One region of the Mesorhizobium sp. P2_E7 genome, then DNA from elsewhere that is predicted to be linked to it. Evidence: riboswitches for the same ligand, from Rfam matches in the RefSeq annotation. Region 1 holds a riboswitch; each other region holds the start of a gene.
What was found. Region 1 has a riboswitch for cobalamin ahead of AC1DYC_RS24105 (aromatic ring-hydroxylating oxygenase subunit alpha). Riboswitches for the same ligand answer to the same signal wherever they lie in the genome.
Positions count from the first base shown of each region.

Region 1 (4,176 bases):
CAGCAAGAGCGATCTTCTTCATATCAAGTCTCCTGAATTTTCATCACGTGGCAGAGCGGCTGGTGATCCCGCCGCTCTGCGGCTTGTTCGATGTTCGACTGGTATCGTTTTTCCGAAAACCTCTGAGGTCAGACCCCGATCGATCGGCTGTTAGCGGCCGAAGAGGTTACGGTCGGCGCCCTGTGCAGGGGCCTGAGAAGCCGAATCCGACTTCGCAACCGAAGCCGTCTGGCCACTGTCGGTCGACGTAACCGCAGGCTGGTTGGCGCCGTTCGAACCATAGTGGTCACTGGCGGCGAAAGCGCTGCCGGAAACGGCCAGAACGGCGGCGGCACCAAGAATGATCTTTTTCATTTTAAATACTCCTGAATATCTTCGAGATCCCAACAGCGACGGACAGGCCGCCACGCTTTTGTTTGGATCGGGATCAGCTGTTAACGGCCGAAGAGGTTGCGGTCGCTGCCCTGAACGACGGGCTGCTTGTCAGCGGGCGCCGACTTCTGAATGGAAGCCGTATACGAGCTGTCAACCGCGGCAGCGGGCTGGTTCGCACCATTGGAACCATAATTGTCGCTGCCAGCGAAGGCGCTGCCGGTGATGGCCAAAACGGCGGCGGCAGTAAGGATGATCTTTTTCATTTTTAGTACTCCAGTTTTGCTGTCCGTCTAGCGGCGTGTGGTGGGAGCAATTCGCGTCGTTCGGACAGCCCCGATGTGGGAAAGCCATAGGCTGGTTTCCAATCACGAAGTTGTTCCGGCTGGGCCATGATTTCACCTCTTGTAATTTTCATAAGCATGCCCACCATCTCACCTTGTGTAAGTAATACAAAGGCTTATGCGACCATGTCCTCCGGCTCACCGAGTGTGTCCGGGCGTCAGCGTTCACACCGTCCTGCACGCATTGTCAACAGAAACGAACCGTTCGGTTCGATTTTAGAAACTGCTAATAGTCACTTTTCGATACTGTTGACGTGTTTTTCCTTAGTCGGCAGTCTGATTCGAGGTGATGTGCGATGGCCGCGATCCGTCCCGAAACAACGCCGTCAGCGCCACGATCGTCGGCCGCCCGCGTTTGTCGCGCGTGTCGCGCCGCATGGAGACGATGTCGCTTTCATGCCGATGTCGCGATCATTGCCGTGATTAGATGATCCCATCTCAGGTGCCGCTTCGTGACGACGGAGCGGAGAATTGGGAAGCCGGTCAGAATCCGGCGCTGCCCCCGCAACGGTGGTGGAGTTCAAGTCGCAACGGGAGACCACTGGGCAAGAAGCCTGGGAAGGTGTCGCGATGGTCCGCAAGGACAACTCCAGAGCCCGGAAACCAGCCCGAGATGCTTGAACTCGACTGATCGCGGTGGGCGGTCAAGAGGTGGATAGCGCATGCCGGCGTGTTGCCGGCCTGCGACCGATCCTTCCTCCATCACCACCAAGTTCAGTCCTTAAACCACGAGGACAGAACTATGGATGCGCGCAACGATATGCTGAGGCTCTTGAACGGCCGCAAGCAAGGCTTTTCGCTCGAACAGCCCTTCTACACCGACCCGGACTATTTCAAGCTCGACATGGAGCTGATCTGGTATCGCGACTGGCTGTTCATCGGCCATGATTGCGAGCTGCCGAAGCCCGGCAGTTATATCACCGTGCAGATCGGCGACTATCCGGTGGTGCTGGTCCGCGACCAGAAGGGCAACATCAACGCCTTTCACAATTCCTGCCGCCATCGCGGCAGCCGCGTCTGCAACACCGAGAAAGGCACGGCGGCAAAGCTCGTCTGCCCCTATCACCAGTGGACCTACGAACTCGATGGCCGACTGCTGTTTGCCCGCCAGATGGCCGAGGGTTTCGACAAGAGCCAGTTCGGCCTGAAGCCGGTCGCCTGCGAAAGTGTGGCCGGCTACATCTTCATCTGCTTGGCGAAAGAACCTGCAGACTTCGCGCCGATGCGCGCCATGATCGAGCCCTACCTCAAGCCGCACCGGCTGAATGAAGCTAAGGTCGCCTTCGAGTCGACGATCATCGAGAAGGGCAACTGGAAGCTGGTCTGGGAAAACAACCGCGAGTGCTATCACTGCGCCGGCAACCATCCGGAGCTGTGCAAGACATTTCCGGAAGCGCCGACCGTGACCGGCGTGCAGGGCGCCGACAGCGACCCGGAGATGCTGGCGCACTGGGCGAAATGCGAGGCGGCGGGCCTGCCGAGCAAGTTCCGCATCGATCCGGCCGGCCAGTACCGTGCCACCCGGGCGCCGCTGCTGCGCGACGCGGTCAGCTACACGATGACCGGCAAGCGGGCGGTGAAGAAGAACCTGTCCGACAGCGTCTCGACCGACCGCATCGGCTCCTTGCTGCTTTACCACTATCCGACGACCTGGAACCACATCCTCGGCGACCACGCCGTCACCTTCCGCGTGCTGCCGATCAGCGCCACGGAAACCGCGGTGACGACCAAATGGCTGGTGCACAAGGATGCGGTCGAGGGTGTCGACTACAACCTTGAAGAGCTCACGCATGTCTGGACCGAGACAAACGACCAGGACCGTCGCATCGTCGAGGAAAATGCCTTCGGCATCCTGTCGCCGGCCTATGAGCCAGGCCCCTATTCGGAGCTGCATGAGGGCGGCGTGATCCAGTTCGTCGAATGGTACGCAGCCTTCATCGGTCCGCGCCTTGCCGAAGGCGGCCGGCCGGCGCTGCGCAGCGTCGCCTAAGAGAGGTTGAAGGATGAATGCGATGACGGATCTTGGTCTCTATCGACATCTCGACCAGATGGCGCCATGGAACGACAGGCTGCAGGTGCTGGAAGTGATCGGCGTCAGCGACGAGGCGCCTGGCGTCAAGACCTTCACCTTCCGCTCCGACAACCAGACCTGGTTCCGCTACAAGCCGGGCCAGTTCGTGACGCTGGAGCTGCCGACACCGGACGGGCCGCTGATGCGCACCTATACGCTGTCGTCCTCGCCGTCGCGGCCGTTTTCGATCGCGGTGACGGTGAAGGCACAGGCCGGCAGCATCGGCACACGCTGGATGTTCGACCATCTGGTGCCCGGTTCGCACGTCAAGGCCTATGGGCCGGCCGGCGACTTTTCACTGCACGGCCATCCGGCGGCCAAATACCTGTTCATTTCTGCCGGCTCCGGCGTCACGCCGATGATGTCGATGCTGCGCTGGCTGAACGACTGCGCGCCGTGGACAGATGTCGGCTTCGTCAATTGCGCGCGGCGGGCGGAAGAGATCATCTTCCGCAAGGAACTCGAACTGCTTGGCGGCCATATGCCCGGCCTGTCGCTCGGCTTCATGATCGAGGAACGCTCGAGCCGTGAAGGCTGGTACGGCCATATGGGCCGCATCGACGCGATCCGGCTTCCGCTGCTGGCACCCGACTTCCGCGAACGCGAGATCTTCTGCTGCGGCCCCGATCCGTTCATGCGCGCCGTGCGCGGCATGCTGGATGCGGCCGGCTTCGATATGACGAAATATCATCAGGAGAGCTTTGCCGCGCCTGCGGTGGAGGAAGTCCCGGCGCCGTTTGCCTCACCCACCGAAGACGGCACTGCTGCTCCTGTCGAGGCCGTGACGCCGATCCGCTTCTCGCTTTCGGAGGTTGACGCCGACTGCGTCGCCGGCCAGACCGTGCTGCAGACGGCGCGCAGCTCGGGCGTGCGGATTCCAGCTGCTTGCGAGTTCGGCCTGTGCGGCACCTGCAAGGTGAAGAAGGTCTCCGGCGCTGTCGAAATGAGTCACAATGGCGGCATTCTCGACCACGAGATCGATGACGGCTTCATTCTTGCCTGCTGCTCGAAACCGCTGTCGGCGCTCGAAATCGAGGCCTGAGCGGCGGCGCCTACTCAGACGCCGTAACGCTCGGTGCGGATGATGTCGGCTGACATGCCGGCGTCGATCAGCGCCTGGGCGGCGGCCGAGACGAAGGCGTTCGAGCCGCAGACAAAGGCGAGCGCCGGCGGCTGCGGCAGCCGCGCCAGCGCCTGCATGACCATTGCCGTGTCGATGCGCCTTGAATAGTCGGACGGGCGCCGTGCGGCCTCGCGCGTCAGCGTCAGCACCAGGTCGAAACCGTCGCGGCGGTCGTCGAGGCCGATCAACTCGTCGCGAAAGATCACCTCGTCCCAGACCCGCACCGAAAACATCAGTGCGACCGGCACCGCCGATTTGCGCAAGGT
Region 1 is NZ_JBFUER010000005.1:240,437-244,612, reverse strand. Features, by position in the region: gene AC1DYC_RS24120 (DUF680 domain-containing protein) at 1-22, opposite strand, end outside; gene AC1DYC_RS24115 (DUF680 domain-containing protein) at 151-354, opposite strand; gene AC1DYC_RS24110 (DUF680 domain-containing protein) at 435-638, opposite strand; cobalamin riboswitch at 1,140-1,342, shown strand; gene AC1DYC_RS24105 (aromatic ring-hydroxylating oxygenase subunit alpha) at 1,459-2,706, shown strand; gene AC1DYC_RS24100 (FAD-binding oxidoreductase) at 2,729-3,829, shown strand; gene AC1DYC_RS24095 (FAD-binding oxidoreductase) at 3,844-4,176, opposite strand, start outside.

Region 2 (4,176 bases), on a different contig from region 1:
TTTCACCGTTTCACGGAAACGGCGAACCGCTCTATCTCCTTGTTTTTACGCAATTCCGGACGGAAAACCGTTTCACACTTTTCCTGGAATTGCTGCTGGGTCAGCCGGCGAGTATACGCTCGATCGCCGGGCGGTTCAGCCCCTTCAGGCCAATGACGACCAGACGCGAGCGGCGGTCGTCGTCGGCTGTCCAGGCGCGGTCATAGTAATGATTGACGCGCGGGCCGACGGCCTGCAGCAAAAGCCGCATCGGCTTGCCGCCGACATCGACGAAGCCTTTGACGCGCAACACATTCTCTTCCTCGGCGACGGTGGCGACGCGCCTGGCCAGTTCATCCGGATTGGCGATGGAGGGAATGTCGACAATGAATGTGTCGAAATCATCATGCTCGTGATCGAACGCGCCATCATGATGCGACTTGCGGTTCTCGATGTCGTCCTCGACGGCGAGGCCGAGGCCGAGCAGGACAGAGGGATCGACCTTGCCGTGCGCCGTCGCCACAATCTTCACGGCGCGGGCGGAATGTTCGCCGATGATGGCGTTGGCACGGGCCGAACCGGCGGCGTCCATCAAATCGCTCTTCGACAGGATGATCAGGTCGGCGCAGGCGATCTGGTCCTCGAACACCTCTTCGACCGGATCGTCATGGTCGAGCGTCTCGTCCTGGACACGCTGCGCCTGCAAGGCGTCCATGTCGTTGGCAACGCGTCCCTCAGCCAGCGCCGGACCGTCGACCACGGCGATGACGCCATCGACCGTGACGCGGCTTTTCACGCTCGGCCACTGGAAGGCCTGGACCAGCGGCTTGGGCAGCGCCAGGCCCGAGGTCTCGATCAGGATATGGTCGACCTTCGGCGTCAGCGCGAGGATTTTGTCGAGCGCGGGCACGAAATCGTCGGCAACGGTGCAGCAGATGCAGCCATTGGCCAGTTCGACGATGTTTTCCTCGGGGCAGGTGTCGATGCCGCAGCCTTTCAAAATCTCGCCGTCAATGCCGATGTCGCCGAACTCGTTGACGATGATGGCGATGCGCTTGCCGCCGGCGTTTTCCAGGAGATGGCGGACCAGCGTCGTCTTGCCGGCACCGAGGAAGCCGGTGACGACCGTGCAGGGAACACGGGAGAGATTGCCGGCCGGATTTGGAGCGTTCATGGTCAGTCCTTCAGCATATCGAGGGGCGGGATGCGGGCAACGAGGCCGCGCTTGAGGCTATCGGGCCGGCCGCGCCAGGGGATGAGGCCGTCGGTCGAGGTGGCGAAGAGTTTGGCGCCGGTGACGAGGTCGGCGCCGCTGGCCGCGGTCAGGTCACCGAAGACATAGCTCCAGCAGCCGTCACGCAGGATGGCGGCGCTGAGCCGACGCTTGCAGTTGCCGAGGCATTCGACTGTGCGGACACGGATATTGTCAGCCGCAGCTGCGCGGCGCGTGTCTTCGGCCAGCACTGCGCCGGCGCGAGGATGCGCGTCGGAGCCGGTCTCGTCGCGGCAGGAGGCGCAGACGATGACGGTCACGCCGGCCAAGGCATCGCCATCGGCGGACGAAACATCCGCTGTGCCAGCCGAAAAACTGCTGTTCTGGTCCAAAAACCGGGCTCCTTGCCCGGAAACCCGCCAGGCGATCGGATTCTTCTGTCGCAGACGGCAGGTCTCCTGGCTCGCGAGTCGTCGCCTTGGTTAGCCGCCTTCCCGGTGTTACCCAGTGGCATTCGGCCTTGGCTCGTCGCTTACAGTTGCGGGGACAGCCGCGGATTTGGGATTTCATCCCGCACCGCATTCCCTCTTAGCCCCAGCCGTTGCGGGCAGGGGACCGTCTGCAGCGGATTTAGGCTTTTGCAGGCAGCGGTGTCAACGCACGGCTACGACATGGCGATGTCGGCCAGGGGCTGCCCAAGATCGCCGGCAGGCGTCACTTCGATGCGCTCAAGCCCAAGCCAGCCCTGCATCTGCTTCAGTTCCTCGAAGAGTTGCGCGGCTGTTTCGGGCGGTGCGCCGGGCTCCGAATAGGCAGCATGGACGCGCAGCACGCTGGCCGGACGGTCGGCCTTGAGGTCGACTCGGCCCACGATCCGCTCGCCAAGCAGGAAGGGCAGGACGTAATAGCCGTATTGGCGCTTGTCGGCAGGGGTGTAGATCTCAATGCGGTAGTGGAAATCGAACAGCCGCTCGCTGCGCGACCGCTCGAAGACGACGGGATCGAACGGCGCCAGCAGAGCGCGGGCCTCGATCCGGCGCGGCAGGCGAGCGTCCTTGTGGAGGTAAGCCGGCTTGTCCCAGCCTTCGACGCGCACCGGCAGCAATTCGCCCAACTCGACCAGTTCCTCAAGCCGACCCTTCATATCGGCCGGCGACAGGCGGAAATAGTCGCGCAGGTCGCCTGAGGTGGCGATGCCATGGGCGCGGGCGGAAATGCGCAGCAATTCGCGGTGCGCGTCCTCGGCCGCCGGCACCGGCAGATCGAGGATCGCCTGCGGCAGCACGCGCTCGGGCAGGTCGTAGAAGCGCTCGAAGCCGCGCCGGTGGGCCGTGGTGATGCGGCCGGCCCAGAACAGCCATTCGAAGGCGTGCTTGGCGTGGCTCCAGCCCCACCAGCCGCCCGAACCCTTTTGGCCTTCGAGCGCCGAAGCGGCGATCGGGCCGCGCTCGGCGACCGCGCGGTAGATCTCTTCGATATAGGCGGCGTGCTCGCGGCCCCATTTGGCCAGCCCCAGATACATTTCGTCGCCGCTCTCGGCGCGCTGCATGCGCCAGCGCATCAGTGGCCAGGTCTCGACCGGCAGGAAGGAGGCCTCATGCGCCCAGTATTCGAACACGGTGCGCTTGCGGGTGACGGCGGCATTGTCGAGCAAGGCCAGCGGGTAGGGGCCAAGGCGCGAATAGAGCGGCATATAGTGGGCGCGAACTACGGCGCTGACGGAATCGATCTGCAGCAGGCCGGTGCGCGAGAGTACGCGGGCGAGGTGGCGGCGGTCGGGTGTGCCGCCCGGACGCGGATCGGTAAAACCCTGCGCGGCGAGCGCGATCCGCCTGGCCATGGCGAGCGATATTTTGTCCTTCATCAAGATGCCTTTGCCTGGTCCTGTTCTCATATTTCTAGCCGGTGATTCCGGCGATGCTAGCAGGCTTGTGGCGGGAGACATGTCAGGAGACAAAAGTGGAGTAAAAAATGAAGGAAATCAAACAGGAGGAGATCGGACCAGTTTTTCCCGACCTGCCGTCCAGCACTGCGTTTTGAACAAGGTTTGACTTGCTTCGCTCAAAGCCCTGCGCTAACCCTCGCCGCGTTGCAGCATAGGCACCTAAAACGGTTCAGCGGTTAAACTGTCACGCTTCCGCATTAGGGTTGGTTGCTGTAATCAAAGTGGATTGGCCGCCAACGGAAAGCCGCAGCATGAACGCATTGCTCAGTTCGTACCTGCCCATCGTCCTCTTCATCGCCGTGGCGGCAGTCGTCGGCTTGGCGCTTATCATTGCGCCGTTCCTGGTGGCCTACCGCAGTCCCGACCCGGAAAAGCTTTCCGCCTATGAATGCGGCTTCAACTCCTTCGACGATGCCCGCATGAAGTTCGACATCCGCTTCTACCTGGTGTCGATCCTGTTCATCATCTTCGATCTGGAAGTGGCCTTCCTGTTCCCGTGGGCGGTGTCGTTCTCGAAGATCGGCATGCTCGGTTTCTGGTCGATGATGGTGTTTTTGGCGGTGCTGACCATCGGCTTCGCCTATGAATGGAAAAAAGGAGCGCTGGAATGGGATTGAACGACAGTTCCGGCACACTCGTCGCGCCGAAGCCCAAGGGCCTGATCGACCCCAATACCGGACGTCCGGTCGGTTCTGACGATCCGTTCTTCCTCGAGATCAACAATGAACTCGCCGACAAGGGGTTTCTGGTCACCTCGACCGAGGCGCTGATCACCTGGGCGCGCAGCGGCTCGCTGATGTTCATGACGTTCGGTCTGGCGTGCTGCGCCGTCGAGATGATCCACACCTCGATGCCGCGCTACGATTCGGAGCGCTTTGGTGTTGCGCCGCGCGCGTCGCCGCGCCAGTCCGACATCATGATCGTCGCCGGAACGCTGACCAACAAGATGGCGCCGGCGCTGCGCAAGGTCTACGACCAGATGCCGGAGCCGCGCTACGTCATCTCGATGGGCTCTTGCGCCAATGGTGGCGGCTACTAC
Region 2 is NZ_JBFUER010000001.1:1,922,053-1,926,228, reverse strand. Features, by position in the region: gene cobW (cobalamin biosynthesis protein CobW) at 101-1,153, opposite strand; gene AC1DYC_RS09735 (DUF1636 family protein) at 1,156-1,584, opposite strand; cobalamin riboswitch at 1,624-1,827, opposite strand; gene AC1DYC_RS09730 (winged helix-turn-helix domain-containing protein) at 1,857-3,056, opposite strand; gene AC1DYC_RS09725 (NADH-quinone oxidoreductase subunit A) at 3,389-3,754, shown strand; gene AC1DYC_RS09720 (NuoB/complex I 20 kDa subunit family protein) at 3,745-4,176, shown strand, end outside.
Region 2: it holds a riboswitch for cobalamin, as region 1 does, so the genes downstream of both, AC1DYC_RS09735 (DUF1636 family protein) here and AC1DYC_RS24105 (aromatic ring-hydroxylating oxygenase subunit alpha) in region 1, are expected to answer to the same signal.

Region 3 (4,176 bases), on a different contig from region 1:
CCGGTGAAGGCCGCGACCGGCAAGGTCCAGATGCCAAAACTGTCGCCGAAGACGGTGATGACGGAAACCGCACCGGCGGCGGCTCCCGACGACAGGCCGAACAGGAACGGATCCGCCAGGTCGTTGCGGGTCACCGTCTGCAGCAGCGCGCCGACGATGCCGAGACCGGCGCCGACGCAGATCGCCAGGATGGTGCGCGGCAGACGGAGATCGACGACGATCTTGCCGACCGGGCCGGACACGTCGTGACCGCCGAGCCCGATAGCACGGCCAAGCGCTGCAACGACATCGCTCGGCGGGATCAGCGTCGAGCCATAGGCGATCGACAACAATGCGAAAGCGGCGATTGCCACCGCTCCCACCATCATCACCGGGAAAAATGCCTTGTGCGGCAAGCTCAGATTCCCGGTTGAAGCATGTCGTTGCCCCAAAACCGCTGCGCACTTTTGGGCGACATGCTCAGAACGCTTCCGGATGCATTGCCTTGGCGATCTTTTCGATGGCCTCGATGTTGGCCGGCCCGGGCGTCAGCTCGGCATAACGCAGCGCCACGAAGCGCTCGTTCTTGACCGCATCGGTTTCCTTCATCGCCGGGTGCGCTTTCAGGAAATCGAGCAGCTTCTTGTAGCCGCCGCCATCCTGGTAATCGAGCAGGATGAGAAATTCAGGGTTGCGCGACGCCACTGTTTCCCAATCGGTGTTGCCCCAGCTGGTGTTCATGTCGGCCATGATGTTTTCGCCGCCGGCGGCCGATATCATGGCGCTGGGGATGGCGAACTTGCCGGCGGTGAACGGCTTGTCTTCGCCCGAGTCATAGAGAAACACGCGCGTGCCCTTGCGGTCGCCGACCTTGGCGGTGATGGCGGCGAGCTGTGCCTTCCAGTCGGTGACCAGTTTCTCGGCGTCAGCCTCCTTGCCAAAAATCTTGCCGAGCTTTTCGATGTCGCCATAGAGCAGGTCCATCGAGGCGGCGGGGCGGTTCTTGTCGAGGTGGACGCAGCTTTCGGTCAGCACCAGCGTCTTGATACCGTGCGGCGCCAGCGTGTCGGGCGTCACCGCGCCGCCCGGGTCCATGCCGTAATACCAGCCGGCGAAAAAGAAATCGGGCTGGACCGCGACGAGGTTTTCCATCGTCGGATATTTCGGCGCCAGTTCCGGGATCGACCCCTGCTCGGCCTTGAATTCCGGGCCGACTTTGTACCAACCGGTAATGCCGGTCAGGCCGACGATCGAGGGCTGCAGTTTCAGCGCAAACGCCATCTCGGCCATGTTGAGATCGTGAATGACGGCGCGCTTGGGCGGCGCATCGAAGGTCAGCGGCTTGCCGCAACTGTCCACGGTCACCGGGAAGGCAAAGGCGGCGGAGGCAAACAGCGAGGCGGCAAGCGACAGAACGAGGCGTTTCACGGGGCGGTGCTCCTTGGATGAGTTTGGAATGGGTTGGATCAGAATGGCGACGAGACACGGTTGGGAACTTCGAAGACGGTGAGCTCGCGGTCTTCGGTCGGATGGCGCAGCCGCAGGACGTCGATACCGAAGATGTCGCGGATGAGGTGCTGGGTCAGCGCCTCGCGCGGTCCGGCCAGGGCGTGCAGGCGCGCCTCATTCATCACCGCGACCCGGGTGGCGAAGGGCGCGACCAGAGACAGATCGTGCAGCACGGCAACCACAGTCATGCCGAAGCCTGCGACCAGGTCGAGCAGTTCGCCGCGGGCGCGCGGATCGAGGTGATTGGTCGGTTCGTCCAAGAACAGGATGCGCGGCTGCTGGGCCATGGCGCGCGCCAATTGCGCGCGCTGGCGTTCGCCGCCTGACAGCGAGCCGATGGTACGGCCGGCGAGCGGCAAGAGCCCGGTCCGGCCCAGTGCGTCGACAACGATGTCGCGGTCTTCGTGCCGGCGCCTCAAGCCGGCATGCGGAACCCGGCCGAGTTCGACATAATCGATCACGCCGAGCCGGGGATCCGGCTGGTCGGTCTGGCCGACGACGGCCATGTGGAGAGCGCGCTCGGCGGTCGAGATCCGGTCCAGCCGGCGGCCGAGAAATGTCACATCGCCCGTGCTTGGCCGCAGCGTGCCGCTGAGCATGCGCAACAGCGTCGTCTTGCCGGCGCCATTGGGGCCGATGATGGCGAGGCGATCGCCATCGGCCATCGACAGGCTGACGCCATCCACCAGCAACCGGTCGTTGGCGGTCGCGGTCAGCTTGCTGGCTTCGAGAAGCGGCGCGTTCATCGCTCACCTGTTGTCGGACAACCCGGAATGCGGGCGAGTGTCTTGCCCGCCAGCCCGGCCGGACGCTGCCCGGAATTGCACCAGCCATCGGCAAGTGAGGCGTAGAGTTTCGCAAATCGCACGAGGTCGCCGGCGTCGGCCCGCGCATCGATGGAGCCGAAGAGGTAGGCGGCCTTGCGGGGTGCCTGGAAGCCGACCGTCAGCGGCCGCGAGCAACCCGCCATGCAGGCCACGCCCTCGACCGAAAAGCCCTGGGCAACAGCCGGTTCATGGTGAGCCGCGAGCCCGGCGCGCAGATCAGCGCAGAGGCCCTCGCCCGACCTGATCCCGGTCACGAGATCGCGGCAGAGCGTGCACACGATGATGCGGTGGATGTCGGCGTCCAACGTTCCGTCACTTTCTCGATAGGCGACGGAAGGCAGTTCGGGCAGCCGGCCGACAAGACCGACGTCCACGTCTCCTCCCGGCACACCCCGTCCGGTCAACTCATTGAGATGGCAGGTCTCCTGGCTCGCGGGTCGTTGCGCCATCCTGCCTTCCCAGCCTTGCCGGCCAGTGGCTTGTCGGATTTTGCTCGCCGCTTACAGTTGCGGGGGCAGCCACGGCTTCGACCCTTGCGGATTTCACCGTGTTCCCTTTTCACCCCTGACCTTTCGGCGCGGGGACCATCACGAGGCGCAGCGTAGTTTTCCATCGGTCGCGCCGCAATGAATTTCTGTGACGGTTGCTCCACTTTGCATTGGTAAGTTATGTAATATCATAACAACTAAAGGGTATCCCGTCGCCCTGTCAAGGCGCCGCACCACGCAAAGCCGGATCGGTTCAGGCCATCGGCAGCCGTCGCTGTCATCGGGACACCCCTCCCCGGATCGTGCCGTTTCGATTCCCACATCGACACGGCATGCTGCATTGTTGCCCAGTGCGCAATTTCGATCAAACTGTCGGGCGGCGCGATGGATAGTGTCAGCCCGCCGATGCGAGAAGGAGAGCCATGAACCCGACCGAGAAAGCGCTGTGGTTTGTCGAAAGCCATCTGCCGGAAGCGATCTCGCTCGACGATGTCGCGCACAGCAGCGGCGTGTCGCGCTTTCATGTGACGCGGGCGTTTGGCGCCGCCACCGGCCGTTCGGTGATGGGCTATATGCGCGCGCGCCGGCTGACCGAAGCGGCGCGCAAGCTGGCCGCCGGCGCGCCCGACATTCTCGCGGTCGCGCTCGATGCCGGCTACGCTTCGCATGAGGCCTTCACCCGCGCCTTCCGCGACCAGTTCGGCACCACGCCGGAACTGGTGCGTGCGCAGGGCAGCCTCAAAAACCTCGACCTCGTGGAGCCGATCCTGATGGACCAGTCCTTCCTCGCCTCACTGCCGCCGCCGCGCTTCGAGGCCGGCCGGCCGTTCCTCATCGCCGGCCTCGGCGAGCGCTACAGTTGCGAATCCAGCGCCGCCATTCCGATGCAGTGGCAACGCTTCGGTCCCTATATCGGCAACATCCCGGGCGAGACCGGCGACGTCGCCTATGGCGTCTGCGTCAACGGCGACGATGCCGGCAATTTCGATTACATCGCCGGCGTCGAAGTGCTGGATTTCTCCGACCTGCCGAAGGAGCTTTCCCGCGTGCGGGTGCCGGCGCAGAAATACGCCGTCTTCAACCATTCCGAGCACATCTCGACCATCCGCCGGACCGTCAACACGATCTGGAACAAATGGCTGCCGGCCTCCGGCCATGAGATAGCCGACGGCCCGGAATTCGAGCGCTACGGCCCGGAGTTCGATCCACGCAGTGGCAATGGCGGGCTGGAGATCTGGATACCGATCAAAGTTTGAAGCGCTACAGCTCCAGGTTCCAGTTCTGGCCCACCAGATCCTTGCCGAAGGCATGGTGGCGCTCTTCGTCGGCCAGCTTGAAGCCGGCATTTTCATAGATGTGACGGGCGGCGGTCA
Region 3 is NZ_JBFUER010000001.1:552,144-556,319, reverse strand. Features, by position in the region: gene AC1DYC_RS02885 (FecCD family ABC transporter permease) at 1-368, opposite strand, end outside; gene AC1DYC_RS02880 (ABC transporter substrate-binding protein) at 460-1,407, opposite strand; gene AC1DYC_RS02875 (ABC transporter ATP-binding protein) at 1,446-2,234, opposite strand; gene AC1DYC_RS02870 (DUF1636 family protein) at 2,231-2,689, opposite strand; cobalamin riboswitch at 2,714-2,919, opposite strand; gene AC1DYC_RS02865 (GyrI-like domain-containing protein) at 3,226-4,059, shown strand; gene AC1DYC_RS02860 (bifunctional helix-turn-helix transcriptional regulator/GNAT family N-acetyltransferase) at 4,064-4,176, opposite strand, start outside.
Region 3: it holds a riboswitch for cobalamin, as region 1 does, so the genes downstream of both, AC1DYC_RS02870 (DUF1636 family protein) here and AC1DYC_RS24105 (aromatic ring-hydroxylating oxygenase subunit alpha) in region 1, are expected to answer to the same signal.

Region 4 (4,176 bases), on a different contig from region 1:
AGTTCGGTCTGCTCCGGGCCGAGCGGCGTCAGCCGCACGGTGCGGACATAATCGACATGGCCGACGATGAACATCGAGGGCAGGCTGGTGGCATAGGTCTGGCCGGCCGCGCGTTCGGCCGGCGTCAGGCCGGAGAAGATCGGGCCATGGACGTGGCCGTCGCGCGACCATGTCTCGGCGCCGGCGCGCAGGCCGCCGGAAAACTCCGGCGCGTCATTGTCGGCATGGCGCACCCAGTCGGGGTCGTCGTGGCGGCTCATCAGGCCGCGGCCGTAGATCGGCACCAGCCGCGACAGGTCCTTGTGGACGCCGGGGCAGTGCAGGCACTCGTTGAAGTTCTCCCAAAAAATCTTCCAGTTGCAGTTCATTACCTTGCGCAGCACATGGCCTGAAACCAGCGCTTCCAGCGGCCAGTTGCCGAGGTTGCCCGATGCCGGATCGAAGGAGGTCTGCGCCGAACCGGCCGCATCCTCCTGCAGGTTGACGAAGACGAAGCCGCGCCACACCGACAGCGCCACGCGATAAAGCGGATGGTCGGCCTTGTCGAACCCGTCGGGCAGCGATTTCGAGGGAACGCGCACGAGATCGCCGCGCAGCGAATAGGACCAGGCGTGGTAGGGGCAGGTGATCAGCCGCGCCTTCAGCCGGCCCTCGCTCTCCTGGCAAAGCTGCGAGCCGCGGTGCCGGCAGGTGTTGTGGAAGGCGCGCAATTCGCCGGTGTCGTCGCGCAGCACGACGATTTCCTGCGTGCCGACGCGAAATGTCCTGAACGCCAAAGGCTGGGCGAGGTCTGCCTCGCGGCAGACGAGCAGCCAGCTTTTGTACCAGATGGCGTCGAGATCGCGCTGGTAGGCTTCGGCGTCCCAATAGGCCGAGGACGGCAGCGTCGGTTCGGCCTGGGTCAGGCCGTTATAGGGGTCGCGCTGGCCCGGATTGGGTTGCATGGCTGGCTTCCTCTAGGGATACGCCAGCCGACACCCCGGCAAATCGTTTGTCAATCAGGGTGCCGCATTGCCGATTTGAGGCACGGCGCATAATCATGTCGTCACATTGGGGGCTTGGAAATTGGCCGCACGAGAGATGTCGCTTACGCCGGAGCTGGTCGCGCGTTGCTGGCGCGAGATCGCCGACGCCGGACCCGATCCGGAGGCGATGCACCTCGACGACAGCGACTATGACGCGCTGCTGGATGAATTGCAGGCCGAGCTCCCTGACAGCGAACCGCTGTGGCTGTTCGGCTATGGCTCGCTGATCTGGAAACCGGAAATCGATTATGTCGAGGACCGCGTCGCCCTGGCGCGCGGCTGGCACCGATCCTTTTGCATGAACATGACGCGCTGGCGGGGCACCAAGCAAAGCCCCGGCCTGATGATGGCGCTCGACAGCGGCGGACAATGCAAAGGCGTCGCCTTCCGGCTGGCCGACGACAACCGGCGAGAACAGCTGGGCCGGCTTTTCCGGCGTGAAGTCACGCTGAAGCCGACGAGCTACCGGCCGCGCATGCTGAAGCTTGCAAGCGAGGCCGGTCCACTCAGGGCGCTGGCTTTCGTCATCAACCGCAACGGCCTGACCTATTCCGGTCCGCTCGACGAGGCGAAGGTCGTCGAGCGGCTGGCGACATCCTGCGGGCACTGGGGGTCGGGCGCCGACTATCTCTACAACACGGTGAAGAATCTGGAGGAGCGCGGCATTCACGACCGGCATCTGTGGCGGCTTCAGCGGCTGGTCGCCGAGCGGATCACCGCCTTGAACCCGTAACGCTGCATGGCGCATTCGCGCTGTTGGCCGGCGGAATTTGGTTTGCCGGATGCGGCTGTTTCAGCCTATAGTCACGCATGTCGTCGGTTCCGTTAGGGACCAAGAGGGAATGCGGTGAGGGCTGACTTGTTGCCCAATGCCGTGGCTGCCCCCGCAACTGTGTGCGGTAGTCCTCTCCAAGCCACTGAGGATTTTTCTTCGGGAAGGTGGGGAAGGGCGCTGATCCGCGAGCCAGGAGACCTGCCGGCGACAGGGAACTGACTTCGATGCCCTCGGGTGGAGGGCGAAAGGACAAGATATGAATACCGCTTCCGTCTCCCTCGGCGCTTCCGTCTCCTCGCAGTCGCGCTTCATGCAGCTGGTGCTCTCTGCATTTCTCGGCCTGTTCGTTGTCGGTGTTGTCGGCTTCTCGCATATCGATGCGGTCCACAATGCCGCGCACGACTATCGCCATTCGATGGCGTTTCCCTGCCACTGACGAGGATCTGACATCATGAACCTGTTTCGCAACGTCGTGTTTATCGCGGCGATCGCAGGGCTCGTGGCCGGCGTCGTTCTCGCCTGCATGCAGGCCTATGCCACCGTGCCGCTCATCCTGAAGGCAGAAGTCTACGAACAGGCCGGTGGCGGCCATCAACATGAGCATGCCGCAGCGCCCGCCGCCACGGACACCAATGCCATGAGCACCGCTGCGCCGGCGGAAAATGCCATGAGCAGCGCAGCGCCGGCACCGGCTGAAGCAGCCGCGCCAGTGGAGGACGAAGGCTGGGCGCCGGCCGACGGCTTCGAGCGCTTCGCCTTCAGCGTGCTGGCCAATATCGTCACCGGCATCGGCTTCGCGCTGGTCCTGGTTGCGGTTTCCGAATTCGCCGGCGGCATCGGCAACTGGCGCCAGGGCGTGTTTTGGGGCCTGGCCGGCTTTGCCGTGTTCACGCTGGCGCCGGGCCTCGGCCTGCCGCCGGAACTGCCGGCAATGCCGGCGGCCGATCTGATGCCGCGCCAGATCTGGTGGGTGGCGACGGTTGTGGCGACCGCCATTGGCCTTGCCTTGATCGCCTTCCGCACCTCAGCACCGCTGACCGTCCTTGCTGTCGTCCTGATTGTCGCCCCGCATATTGTCGGTGCGCCGCAGCCCGACAGCTTCAAGACGCCGATCCCGGAAGGCCTGCATCACCAGTTCGTGGTGGCGGGTGCGCGCTCCGGCAAGAGCGCGCACGCCGAAACCCTGGTGACGGCACTGCCGCCGCCGTGGGCCTATATTGCCACCGCCGAAGCCTATGACGACGAGATGCGTGAGCGAATCGCGCAACACAGGTCGCGGCGCGGCCAGGGCTGGGCGACCATCGATGCGCCGCTCGATCTTGCCGGTGCGCTCAAAGCCTTGCCGGACAACCAGCCCGTACTCGTCGATTGCCTGACGCTGTGGCTGACCAATCATATGCTGGCCGATCATGATCTCGACGCAGAATGCCGGCGGCTGGCCGACGTGCTGGCGCGGCCGCGCGGGCCGTGGCTCGTGGTCTCCAACGAAGTCGGGCAAGGCATCGTGCCCGACAATGCGCTCGCGCGCCGATTCCGCGACGCAGCCGGCCGACTCAACCAGCAGGTCGCGGCAACTGCCGATACGGTGCTATTGATGGTGGCCGGGCTGCCGCTCAAGGTGAAATAAATGACCGATATCGATGCAAAAGACGAGGAACGCCACCGCGCCAAAATGGCCAAGCGCAAGGCGGTGCAGGACGCCGAGGTTGCCGAAAAGACGGTCGAGAAGGGACTGCTCATCGTCAACACCGGACCCGGCAAGGGCAAAACCACAGCTGCCTTCGGCCTGGCGCTGCGCATGCTCGGCTATGGCAAGCGCGTCGGCGTCGTCCAGTTCATCAAGGGCAAATGGCACACCGGCGAAAAAGATGCCTTCGCCGCGTTTGGCGACCGCCTCGTCTGGCACACGATGGGCGAAGGTTTCACCTGGGAAACGCAGGATTTGAAGCGCGACATTGCGGCGGCCGAGGCAGCCTGGGCCAAAGCGCTGGAGTTGATCGCCGATCCCTCGATCAGCCTTGTCGTGCTCGACGAACTCAACATTGCGCTACGCTACGACTATCTCGATCTCGACGGAGTGGTGGCGGCGCTGAAAGCGCGGCGCGAAGGCCTGCATGTCGTGGTCACCGGCCGCAACGCCAAGCCGGCGCTGGTCGAGGCGGCCGATCTTGTCACGGAGATGGGCGTGACCAAGCATCATTTTTCTGCGGGCGTTAAGGCGCAGCAGGGGATTGAGTTTTAAAGGGTCTTTTACTCTCCCCACATGGGCTACGGCCTGCATACATTTCCAAGCGGCTGATCTTTGGCCATAGTGTGCATGGCAGCTTGGCGTATGCATTGCCTTATGCTGCGCTGGTCGACCCCCACTCCGTCTCG
Region 4 is NZ_JBFUER010000001.1:1,875,617-1,879,792, reverse strand. Features, by position in the region: gene AC1DYC_RS09525 (aromatic ring-hydroxylating oxygenase subunit alpha) at 1-944, opposite strand, end outside; gene AC1DYC_RS09520 (gamma-glutamylcyclotransferase) at 1,081-1,758, shown strand; cobalamin riboswitch at 1,826-2,020, shown strand; gene AC1DYC_RS09515 (CbtB domain-containing protein) at 2,057-2,236, shown strand; partial or broken gene AC1DYC_RS09510 (CbtA family protein) at 2,252-2,893, shown strand; gene cobU (bifunctional adenosylcobinamide kinase/adenosylcobinamide-phosphate guanylyltransferase) at 2,912-3,427, shown strand; gene cobO (cob(I)yrinic acid a,c-diamide adenosyltransferase) at 3,428-4,042, shown strand.
Region 4: it holds a riboswitch for cobalamin, as region 1 does, so the genes downstream of both, AC1DYC_RS09515 (CbtB domain-containing protein) here and AC1DYC_RS24105 (aromatic ring-hydroxylating oxygenase subunit alpha) in region 1, are expected to answer to the same signal.